One region of the Desulfosarcina variabilis str. Montpellier genome, then DNA from elsewhere that is predicted to be linked to it. Evidence: riboswitches for the same ligand, from Rfam matches in the RefSeq annotation. Region 1 holds a riboswitch; each other region holds the start of a gene.
The links. A riboswitch is a leader RNA that binds a small molecule or an ion and turns the genes downstream of it on or off. The one in region 1 is predicted to bind cobalamin.
Positions count from the first base shown of each region.

Region 2: it holds a riboswitch for cobalamin, as region 1 does, so the genes downstream of both, Dvar_RS38110 (methyltransferase) here and Dvar_RS24345 (carbon-nitrogen hydrolase family protein) in region 1, are expected to answer to the same signal.
Region 3: it holds a riboswitch for cobalamin, as region 1 does, so the genes downstream of both, Dvar_RS37240 (radical SAM protein) here and Dvar_RS24345 (carbon-nitrogen hydrolase family protein) in region 1, are expected to answer to the same signal.

Region 1 covers NZ_CP159846.1:5,388,842-5,392,116, forward strand. The annotation lists gene Dvar_RS24345 (carbon-nitrogen hydrolase family protein) at 1-1,383, opposite strand, end outside; cobalamin riboswitch at 1,589-1,775, opposite strand; gene Dvar_RS24350 (DUF2149 domain-containing protein) at 1,832-2,197, opposite strand; gene Dvar_RS24355 (MotA/TolQ/ExbB proton channel family protein) at 2,166-2,807, opposite strand; gene Dvar_RS24360 (DUF2162 family putative transporter) at 2,804-3,275, opposite strand, start outside.
Region 2 covers NZ_CP159846.1:8,440,239-8,443,513, reverse strand. The annotation lists gene Dvar_RS38120 (AAA family ATPase) at 1-148, shown strand, start outside; gene Dvar_RS38115 (hypothetical protein) at 149-706, shown strand; cobalamin riboswitch at 774-1,121, shown strand; gene Dvar_RS38110 (methyltransferase) at 1,406-2,140, shown strand; gene Dvar_RS38105 (DUF2089 family protein) at 2,234-2,539, shown strand; gene Dvar_RS38100 (hypothetical protein) at 2,532-3,173, shown strand; gene Dvar_RS38095 (SdpI family protein) at 3,194-3,275, shown strand, end outside.
Region 3 covers NZ_CP159846.1:8,235,329-8,238,603, forward strand. The annotation lists gene Dvar_RS37235 (carbon-nitrogen hydrolase family protein) at 1-174, opposite strand, end outside; gene Dvar_RS37240 (radical SAM protein) at 235-1,248, opposite strand; cobalamin riboswitch at 1,377-1,601, opposite strand; gene Dvar_RS37245 (hypothetical protein) at 1,780-1,977, opposite strand; gene Dvar_RS37250 (LuxR C-terminal-related transcriptional regulator) at 2,131-3,072, opposite strand; gene Dvar_RS37255 (TonB-dependent receptor plug domain-containing protein) at 3,223-3,275, shown strand, end outside.

The sequences.
Region 1 (3,275 bases):
CTTGATTCGGCTGAGCAGATAATCATTGTCACTTATGTCATCACCGCAAACGACCACCAAATCACTGCCCAGTTTGGAAAGCGTGACGGCCAGCTCCGGATGTGCGAATGCGTCCACCGGTGCCATGGCAATGGCCGCCGGTCCGACATGCTGGATCTTGAAGGGGAATTCCTTGGCGCTGGTTTGTGTCTCGGCAACATCATGCATGAACGAGCGCACCCCATCAGCGGTGATCAACACCCGCTGCGACAAGCCGGTCGATCGGCTAAAAACGGTTGCCATGGCCACATGGTATTGTTCAGCAATGGCTGTCAGCTGCGCCTCATCCGCATCGTTCTCATTGATGGTCGGCAGCACCCACAGGGCCGGTCGCTTTTGCGTATGTGTTTCAATCTGTGAAGAAAGCGTGTCAGGTGTCAGCCCTTCGTCTGTTGGTACAAGACAATGGATATGCAAAAGCCCCGGTTCGGGAAGATGATGAAAGCCGGTAAAGTCCGCCATCCAGGGCTGGAGATAAATCGGCCGGTAGTAGCCCAAATCTCTCTTCTGCATTCTTGAAACACGTTGTACATCAGCCCATTTGCCGTATGCATCCAGAGGGATATCGGCCATAAACACCCGGGAGGTCTCGTGAGCCCCTGCAAATATGGCCCGTCCCATTGGATCCAGCACACAGGATACGGCCTGGGTACAATCCATGGTCAGGTCCTTGCCGGTCCGGTTACAAGCCGCCAGGTAAAAGCCGTTTTCAAGCACCCTGGCCCGCCAGACCGTCATCGGGTCAAGTCCGCCCACTGCCGGCCAGTTGGCCGGCACCCAAAGCAGATCCACGGATTTTAGGGCCATGGTCCGGGTGATCAGACCGCTGTAACTGTCCGCACAAATGGCAATCCCGACCCGTCCCCAAGGGGTATCGGCCATGCCCTGCTGAACTGGGCTGCCTGCCCGGGCCCAGCGTCTTTCGGCGAGTATTTTTCGATATTTGGTGATTGGCTGACCGTCGGGCCCCAAAAGGACCGCGGCATTATAGAAGATATCCGTGGCTGGATCACGCTCGGCAAAAGCGATGCCGATATACACATTGTAGTTGGCGGCCACCTCGCTCATGGCACGGATGGTCGGCCCCTGGTCGGTTTCCGCATACGGGGCGATATCCTGACGGGATTTAAACGAGTAGCCACTCACGGCCATTTCGGTGTTGAGGATCAGTGACGCGCCGGATTCCGCAGCCTGACGATTCAGACTGACCAACGCGGCGAGATTCTGATGAGGCTTTTTATGGTCTGCGGCAAAATGAATCAGAGCCAGTTTCATGCTGGCCGGTTGCTGGTCAGACGCTTGATCCACCATGGTAAAAAGACGGTTGGCGCATCCTTGGACCATTGTCCCGCCAAATAAAAAAATTAAAACCATCAGGAGTGTGCGGACGCCAACAGTTTGTGTTCTACCTTTCACAACGGCTCCTGTTAAGGGTGAAGAAATTGAATCCGAACGTTGAATAAAAAACCCCGAACCGACACACCTCTCGATCCGGGGATATCCCTTTTTTATCCTCAAAAATCATTCGCTTGCACCCTGTTTCGTGGATGATCTGCGATGCTGATCCGGCAGGTCTTCTGACTTTCGGATCACTCTACTCTCCGCACCTTCCCATTTTATCAGTCAAACAGTGGTGTATTACGGATTTCGTCCCCGATCACAGCAGCGGGCCTGTCTCCGATTTCAACGGAGTTCCCTTTTAAGCTCAAATGAGCACCTGGACACAAATGTAAAGTTTTTTGTCTAAGCCAAAATGGCATCAGCGGTCAAGGAAAATATAAAACCGTTCGCCTTAGTTTTTATTATCCGGCACGTAAACCATGGCGCCATCCTCCAGCCGGTAGGCCACCCCCAGACGCGCACCCATGCCCTTGGCCTTTTCTCCGCTTATGCGGGTGGCCTTGATTTTTGTACCTTGCTTGGTGATGATTTCCATTTCACCGGATGCCTTTTGCTTCATGATGGTCATCTGAGAGGTCTGATCAAACAAATCCTGAAGCCGATAGGCACTGAAAAGCGTCATCAGCAGCCCCACGATAAAAACCAGGCCGATGTCAAACAGGTTGGCCACGCCGGTCATGGGATCATCGTCCCGGAAGGCCGGATCGCCAAACCCCTTGCTGCGATTACTCATTCGCCGCTGTTTTAAGTATTTCATACCCGCCTCGTTTTTGGTCGTTCATGATCAGCTCGGTGGCCAGCTCCATGTTTTTTACATCCTCTTCGATCCAGCGTCGCCTGATCGTGTAGATGAAAAAAGCCAGGGTACCGATGGCCAGGCCGACAACCGTCGTCGTAAAAGCAATCACCAGATCCGTGGTCAGTTTGGTCATATCGCCCTGCCCCAACGCGGCCAGCCCCGTACCCATGGGAATCAGGGTCCCGATCAGGCCCAGGGACGGCGCCGCCCGGACCAGAATCCTCAGGCGGTCCATGGATCTCCAGAGTCTCAGGGAGGTCTCCTGCAACAGGTTCTCCACGATCGTATCGGTATCATCATCTTTTGTTCTGGCTTGCTTCAGATCCCCGAGATATCGGTTAACGCGATGGGAAACAACGTCTTTGCATGCGCCTGATTTAAGAAGCGCCGGAAGCGCTATCGGGGAGGCATCTTTCAGGCGGATGCGGGACAGCCATTCGGCAAAAAAAGATCCGCCATAGACGATGATCACCAGCGTCAACACCACGAGCAACAACAGCACCGGATAAAGCAGAGAAGAGGAAATCAGGTAGATAAAGGTTTTGAGCAGGGCGCCCAGGTCAATCATGTCAGTCTCCTTATCTTTTTTATTGTTACCCCGAAACCGGCACCAAAGGTCAGGGCAGCGACAGCGACCATCCCCATCAGATGGGATAGGCGCGTTGACGGTTCCTCACCCGGACAGCAGGCCAGGCGATAAACCTTATCCAGATCGCCAAATTGGGGCATGACCGTCACCGACACCAGAAAATAGGTTGCCACCAGCAGCATGGCTGAACCCAGAAAAGCCTCGGAGGACACCATTGCCCACGCTTGGAAGCGGCTGACCAGCACCATGCTGGCAAGGCCCACAACGAGAAAGGCCAGGTAAAGGCTAAATACGATAATCTTCGGATGATCCGGAAAACAGGTGATCAGAAAAGCCGATGAGATCAGGATCACCGTTATGCACACCGGGCAGGGCAGCGCCAGAATCAGCCAGGCCCGGCTGCGGCCCGAATCGATGACCGACGATGGTTTGTCACCTTTGAGCAAT
Region 2 (3,275 bases), 3.1 Mb from region 1:
ATCCAAATTATCCGCAGTGTATAAACACTTGATCATCGATACGCCACCGGCGCTGTCCGGCGTGACCCAATCGGTCCTAAAATATGCCGACCTGGCGATCATTCCCGTGGCACCCATACTCCTTGAAAACACACAAAGAAGGAGATGAATGATGGCGAACTCACTTTCAATTGCACTTGAAAAAGTGCACTCCGGTGTAGGTCAGGGCAGTGTTTTAGAGCAGATCGATAAACGCTACCGTAAGCAACAACGATTGACCCTGTTTGGAATGCTTGAACAGATTGATAATAATAAAATAAACGATTTTCCTGTAATCCTTTATAAACATATTGCGCAAAACGGGAAAAAACAGCCGGCGTTGTTGCGATTTTTTCTCCCGAAATGGAAAAATCATGATGAAATTTTCTGGCAAGCGCTTGGAGATTATATAATTCTGGCAGTGCATCGAGTGAAAGATCTAGAATTTGATAGGATCAGAGGCCGGTTGAAATTGGAATACTTTGCTAAGATCAAAGGCCGAATTAAATATCCGAACGATATTCAGGCGATCATCAAAAAAATAGCTTTCCTTGTCGATACCGAAGCTTTACCGACAGATTTTACCCGCTTCAGAAGAATGGCAGAACGGCGTGGCAGTTTGGGCGAAATGAGCAAAGAACAAGCGGCTGTAATTGGGGCCGCGTTAAAGTTTATTGAAATCAGATAGGTGTATAGTGGGCATCTTGAACGGTCTGTTGGAATGAACCTTGACAATCCTGGGTATTTATATAATTAATAACATTCTCATATAAGGTGCGCCACGGCGCGTAAAAGGGAATTCCGTGAAAATCGGAAGCGGTCCCGCCGCTGTAATCCCGATCCTTCGTTTTGAGAGCCTGTTTTAGAAGTCTGGATCAGGCCCGATAACAAGGCGGAAAGTGGCTCGAAAGCGGAGCATATATGGCATATGTGAGCATTTTGAGACAATTTCCAACGCCGTTAGCGGGCCTTAGACGGGTTGATTAAACAGGCTCCAAGGAACCTTTACAACAGGGAAACGCCACTGTCGCTCGACCGGGTGATGGGAAGGCTGTTGTGAAGGCGGGAGAGCCAGAAGACCTGCCTTAGTTTGCCGACTATCTGCGATGAACAGTGGCAGTGTATTTTTGCTGGGTGAAGAAAACGGGTGTTACCCTTCATGCATGGTTTGTGTGTGAGGGGTTTTTTATTTTTATCGCGGCCCTAATACAGCTTTAACTTTTCTTTGCTTTGAATCTCCTTTCTGCTCTGAGCGCCGCTTCTGCTGGTCGTCAATGTTGTAATCAGTCCAATCCATCACTGTTTTTGTCCGCGATGCAATAACGGTTTTTATCCAATGCAATGAATTTGCATCGCCAAACGATCACACCAACCAAAGGAGGAATTTATGGACCAGGACGCTTATGAAATTGCCTTTCCCGACAATGCTCAAGACCTGGACCAGAACGAGGAATTCATTATCCTGCAGGCTGAAAAGGGCCACGAGAAAGTGATGCTGCACGATTACCAGCGGTTTTTTGAGGTACCCGGCCTTTACGAAGAAGTCTACAAACGCCTGAAGTGTTGTTCGCCGCAGATGCTCTGCGGTTTGCTCAACAAAGCCATGGACGCCCATGAAAATGATAGCGATGCACTCCGGGTACTTGATTTTGGGGCCGGAAACGGTGTCGCCGGTGAACGCCTGAAAGAAAACGTCGGGTGTGAAACCATTGTGGGCGTTGATATCATCGAGGAGGCAAAAGAAGCCGCCTTAAGAGACCGGTCGAAGCTTTACGATGACTATCTGGTGGCCGACTTTACCGACCTGGATAAAAAGGAAAAAGACATCCTCGAATCCTATGATTTCAATACCCTGTTCTCGGTGGCGGCCTTGGGCTACGACCACATCGGCACCGAGGCATTTTTAAACGCCTTTGAAATCGTCTCCGAAGATGCCTGGATCGCTTTTAACATCAAAGACCGTTTTCTCTCCGAGGAAGATTCCAGCGGATTCAGGGATACCATCCGTGACTTGGTGCAAGAACGGTTGCATATCATTGAATCCCAACGCTATGTACACCGACTTTCCATTTGTGAAGAACCGCTTTACTACATTGGTGTGGTTGGAAAGAAAACCGAGTAGCCTGTCTAAATATTTCGCGAATAATATTGACAAAAAGTTAGTTGTCTTTTAATAATGTGTAACTCTAAATAAACATTATTAAAGGATCGTGCCTTGATTCGCAAACAATTGCCAATCATTTGCCCCAGTTGTCAGGGCTTGCTCAAAGTCCAACGCCTCGCATGCGATACATGTGAAACAACGGTTGGCGGCAGTTTCGATCTGCCGATACTGGCGCGGTTGCCAAGTGAAGACCAGGATTTCATCATCCGGTTGATCGAGGCCAGCGGCAGCTTGAAGGAAATGGCCCGTGTTTACGGGCTTTCCTATCCCACCATACGCAACCGTTTGGATTCGCTGATTGATAAGATCGCTCAAATCAAGAAGAACACTGATGCCGAGGAGGATGGTGATGCATGAAGGCGTATGGGAAAAAGGCCCTGGCAGGCGCATGGAAATCAGCCGCTGGCTGTTCAATCCGTTTTACTATGTGGCTGGGGCAAAGGCATTGGTGATTGGACTGCTTGCTCTTTTACCAACCGGTATTTTGGGTTTTTTGGGGGGAACCCGTTTTGACGGTATTCTCGATTTTCACCTGGGACTTCCGCCACTGTCCATATGGGGTCATATCACCGAAAATTTATTGTCGTGGTTGCTGCTTGGCATGCTTTTGTTTTTGGCCGGCAAAATTGTTTCCAAAAGCAGGCCGCGTTTGATTGATGTGTTCGGTACGCAAGCCCTGGCGCGATTCCCCTATCTGTTGTTATCGCTGGTGGCGCTGATGCCCGGCGCCAATCGATTCACTCACGCGCTATTAGAGGGCCACGCGTTGTGGAATCAATTTTCCGCTGACATGGCGGCTTTCCTTTTTATGGTTTGTTTCGGACTGGTGATGCTGGTCTGGATGGTTTTACTCATGTACCGGGCCTTTGCCTTGAGTTGCAATGTCTCGGGAGCCGTTGGCGTAACCGTTTTTGTTGTTACTCTTGTTGCCGGAGAGATTATTTCCAAAATACTCATTTACCATTTGTTTCCCATCGTCATGGTTGCCTAATTGAAAAAAGGAGGCTCAGTATGGCGTTGTCGATAAAGATCATCGGTGTCAGCAATATCATGGTTGGCCTGCTAACCATCATCATCAGTTTTCCTCTCGTCG
Region 3 (3,275 bases), 2.8 Mb from region 1:
GGCCTCACGGCTGTCAAAGGAATAACCGGGCAAGGCCATTTCAGGCGCAACGATCAGTTCTGCACCCGCCCCGGCCGCACGGCTAATCATATCCAACAGGGCCTGACGGTTTTCATCCACCTTCCCATAGGCAATGGCGGCATGCAGCAGAGCAATTCTCAAAGTTTTACTCATCTTAATCTCACAGCATTATGGTTTTTTGTTGCTTGTCCAAGGTTTGTGGTTTCCGGCTCTTTAATTTTTCATTCTCCATTTTCCATTATCAATTGTTCTGTATACCGTGCAAATGAGGTCCGCATTAATCTTACGGTTATAATACAGCCGGCTGGGGCAGTCGCCAGGGCACACCGCCGCAATGTCGCAACTGTTACAGGATACCCCCAAAGGCTTGAATTCCCGAAGCGATGTGAGGCGGTCGTATTGCGGCTGCCAGATGGTACCGGCGGAAAAGGTCTCATCCCCCAGGGTCTGCCCGCAAGGGTAAAGCCCTCCGTCCGGATCAACAGCCAGGCTTTCTCCCCGACAGGCATGGCAAAAAACAGGTTTTTTCTTGGTTTTTCCAACGATCAAATCCTGTTCGCGCAAACGGATAGGCAATGACCTGCAACGGTTAACATCCGCCAACACGTCCAGCATGCGGAAAAGCCCCTTTTCAAGGGTTGATGCATCCGCCGGTGCCACAGCACCGAACGCGCCGGCGCGCCCTTTTCCCACCAACAGATCCAGCCCGATGCCCCGGGCACAGCCAAATCCTGCCAGGGTCAGCACCAACCGGTCCAGCGCGTCAGCATTGGTCTGGGTAACCACCGTGGTCACCCGGAAAGGGATACCGGCGGCTTCCAACATCTGCAACCCGCGCAGGGTCTCGGCAGCCATACCGCGTTGCTGTTGATGAATTGCGGGCGGCCCGTCCAAGCTGACCCCCACCTGCACATCATGGGTTTTGAAAAGCCTTAAAAGATCCGGTGTCAGGCAAGTGGCGTTGGTCTGGATGCCCAGGCTACGGCAGCGTCCGGTATCGTACGCCAGGACAAGCGCTTTTTCTATAGATTCCGCCACCAGGGTTGGTTCACCACCAGTCAGCTGAAGATGAAACGGCTCTTTTTGGGACGCTACCTCCTGGATCGCCTGCGCTATTACCGCTTCGGGCATATCCACGGTTTTGCCGTTCCCCTCGCCGTTGTAGCAGTAAACGCAACGCAGGTTGCAGCGACTGGTGAGTGAAAGAATTAGATACCGGATGGCCATAATAGATTCGTAGTAAAAAATAGACAAAAAAACGGATCGATAAATCGATCCGCGTCGGCCCTGCTCTTCCGCGAAATGGTTGGGGTATAAACGATTGCCTCGTCGTCACCCGAAGCGCCAATTGCACATCAACGTGTTACGATTCAGGCAGGTCTTCTGACTTTCGGATCATCCTACCGGCGGCCCCTTCCCATCTCACTTATTCTTTTTAGAGACAGTGGTAAATATGGCAGCCTTCGTCACCGATTACAGCGGCGGGCCCGTCACCGAGTTTCACGGTGTTCCCTTTTCATCACGGTGGTTGGGTCTTTTATCTATCCCAACCTCGTCAAACCCGAATCTGATTGTGGTTAGCTGATATGCATAGCTGGAGAAAGGCGGATTGTCAACACCGGTGTGATGATTCTTGGAAAGGTTTTGAAAATGCCTGGATTAAGCCCGCCAGCAAAAAAAAACGGCTCGAACACGGCAAATAAAGAATATTTAATTAACCGTGTTGAGCCGTTTTCCGATTATAAGCGGTTTGTCGGCTTAGGCCTCTACGGCCACCAGAGAAACCCCCAATTTCTTTTCCGTATCCTGAACTTTCTGCAGTTCATCGGCACTCAGGGCCGACGGTTTCAACGCATGACAGCTGAAGGCCAGAAGGGTTTTTCCCAGATCCTTTTCAAGATCGTTAATTGTCTTCAAAACAGCGGCATCGATATTATTGGTAAGTGAGCAGATCATAATGTCCTCCTTTGATTGAAAGCGGTAGAATTGCCAGTTAATCGTCGATGATTGGCAATTGGCCAGAGACCTTGACTGATGGATAATTTATACAAACAAGGCGGCAAACAGACAATCCCTGAAGAATGACGGTCTACTGACGGGCAAAAACCGTCACTGTGTCAGGTTCATCAGAAAGGATTGCAAATTCGTGGCGGTGTTGCTGAGGCTCAGTTTTTTACGCAGGTTGCGCCGGTGAAAATTCACCGTGGTGATCTCAAGATGGAGTTGGGCGGCGATTTCTTTGGTGCTCAGCCCCTCCCGGATTAAAGAGGCGACTTCGATCTCCTGGGGCGTCAACACGGATTCAAGGGTGGACAGCCGTCTTAAAAACGGCCGGGTCAATTCAGCCAAGCGTTTGTCCAGGCTGGCGATCAACGCCTGGGCCGGCCCTTGCAGTTTCATCTTGGTTAGCCGAGCGAGCACCGGGCGAATCAGCCGATGCAGGTTATCAATCACGTCGGCTTCCATATCCTGCCGATGCGCTTCCGTTCTCTGTAAAAGGACTTTCAGGGCCGTGTTGGCCTCTTCGAGCTTTTTCTTTTCCTGATGCAAGGCTTCCTTGCTGTCGCGCAGCCAGTTTTCCGTCTGTCTGAGGGCCGTGATATTCTCATGGCTGACGACAATGCGCATGGGGCCCGGTCCTCTGGCCCGGGTCACCCGCATGTAAAACCAACGCTGCTCGTCAGGTGAGTGACAGGGATAATCCAGGACAAACTCCTCCAAGCCGCCGGCGATTACATCACGAATGCCCTTGGCCACATTCGACTCCCCCCCCTCTTCGGCAGCGGCACTATCGCAAATTTCAAGATAGTTGAGGTTTTTTGTTTCCGGCCGCATGCGCAACTGATTCTGGTGGGCAAATCGTTTCCAGGCCCGGTTGGTTTCCAGAATAAAGCCGTTCTCGTCCAAAATAGCCACATGCGCGGACAACGAATCAAGGATTGTCCGGGCAAGTAGATTGTCGTTTTGCATTAACAAATCTTTTGAGTACTGGCTTTTCGCTTTTTTTCTGCGGCTTTTCAAGGCCGCCGGTCTGGGCGATAGCTTCGCCATGGTCGTGTCTCCATCGATCAATGTGCACGTTTTTCCAATAACCAAAAAGGATCATATTTCAGTTGACAAGTCAAAAGCATTCTTATTATGGAACAATGTTCATTTTAGGCATGTTTTGCAAACTCTCGTTCAAATTCGACAATAACCGAAATATATGCCGATGTGGAGGTTATTGGCAGTGAGGATATCGCCAATTCTTCCAG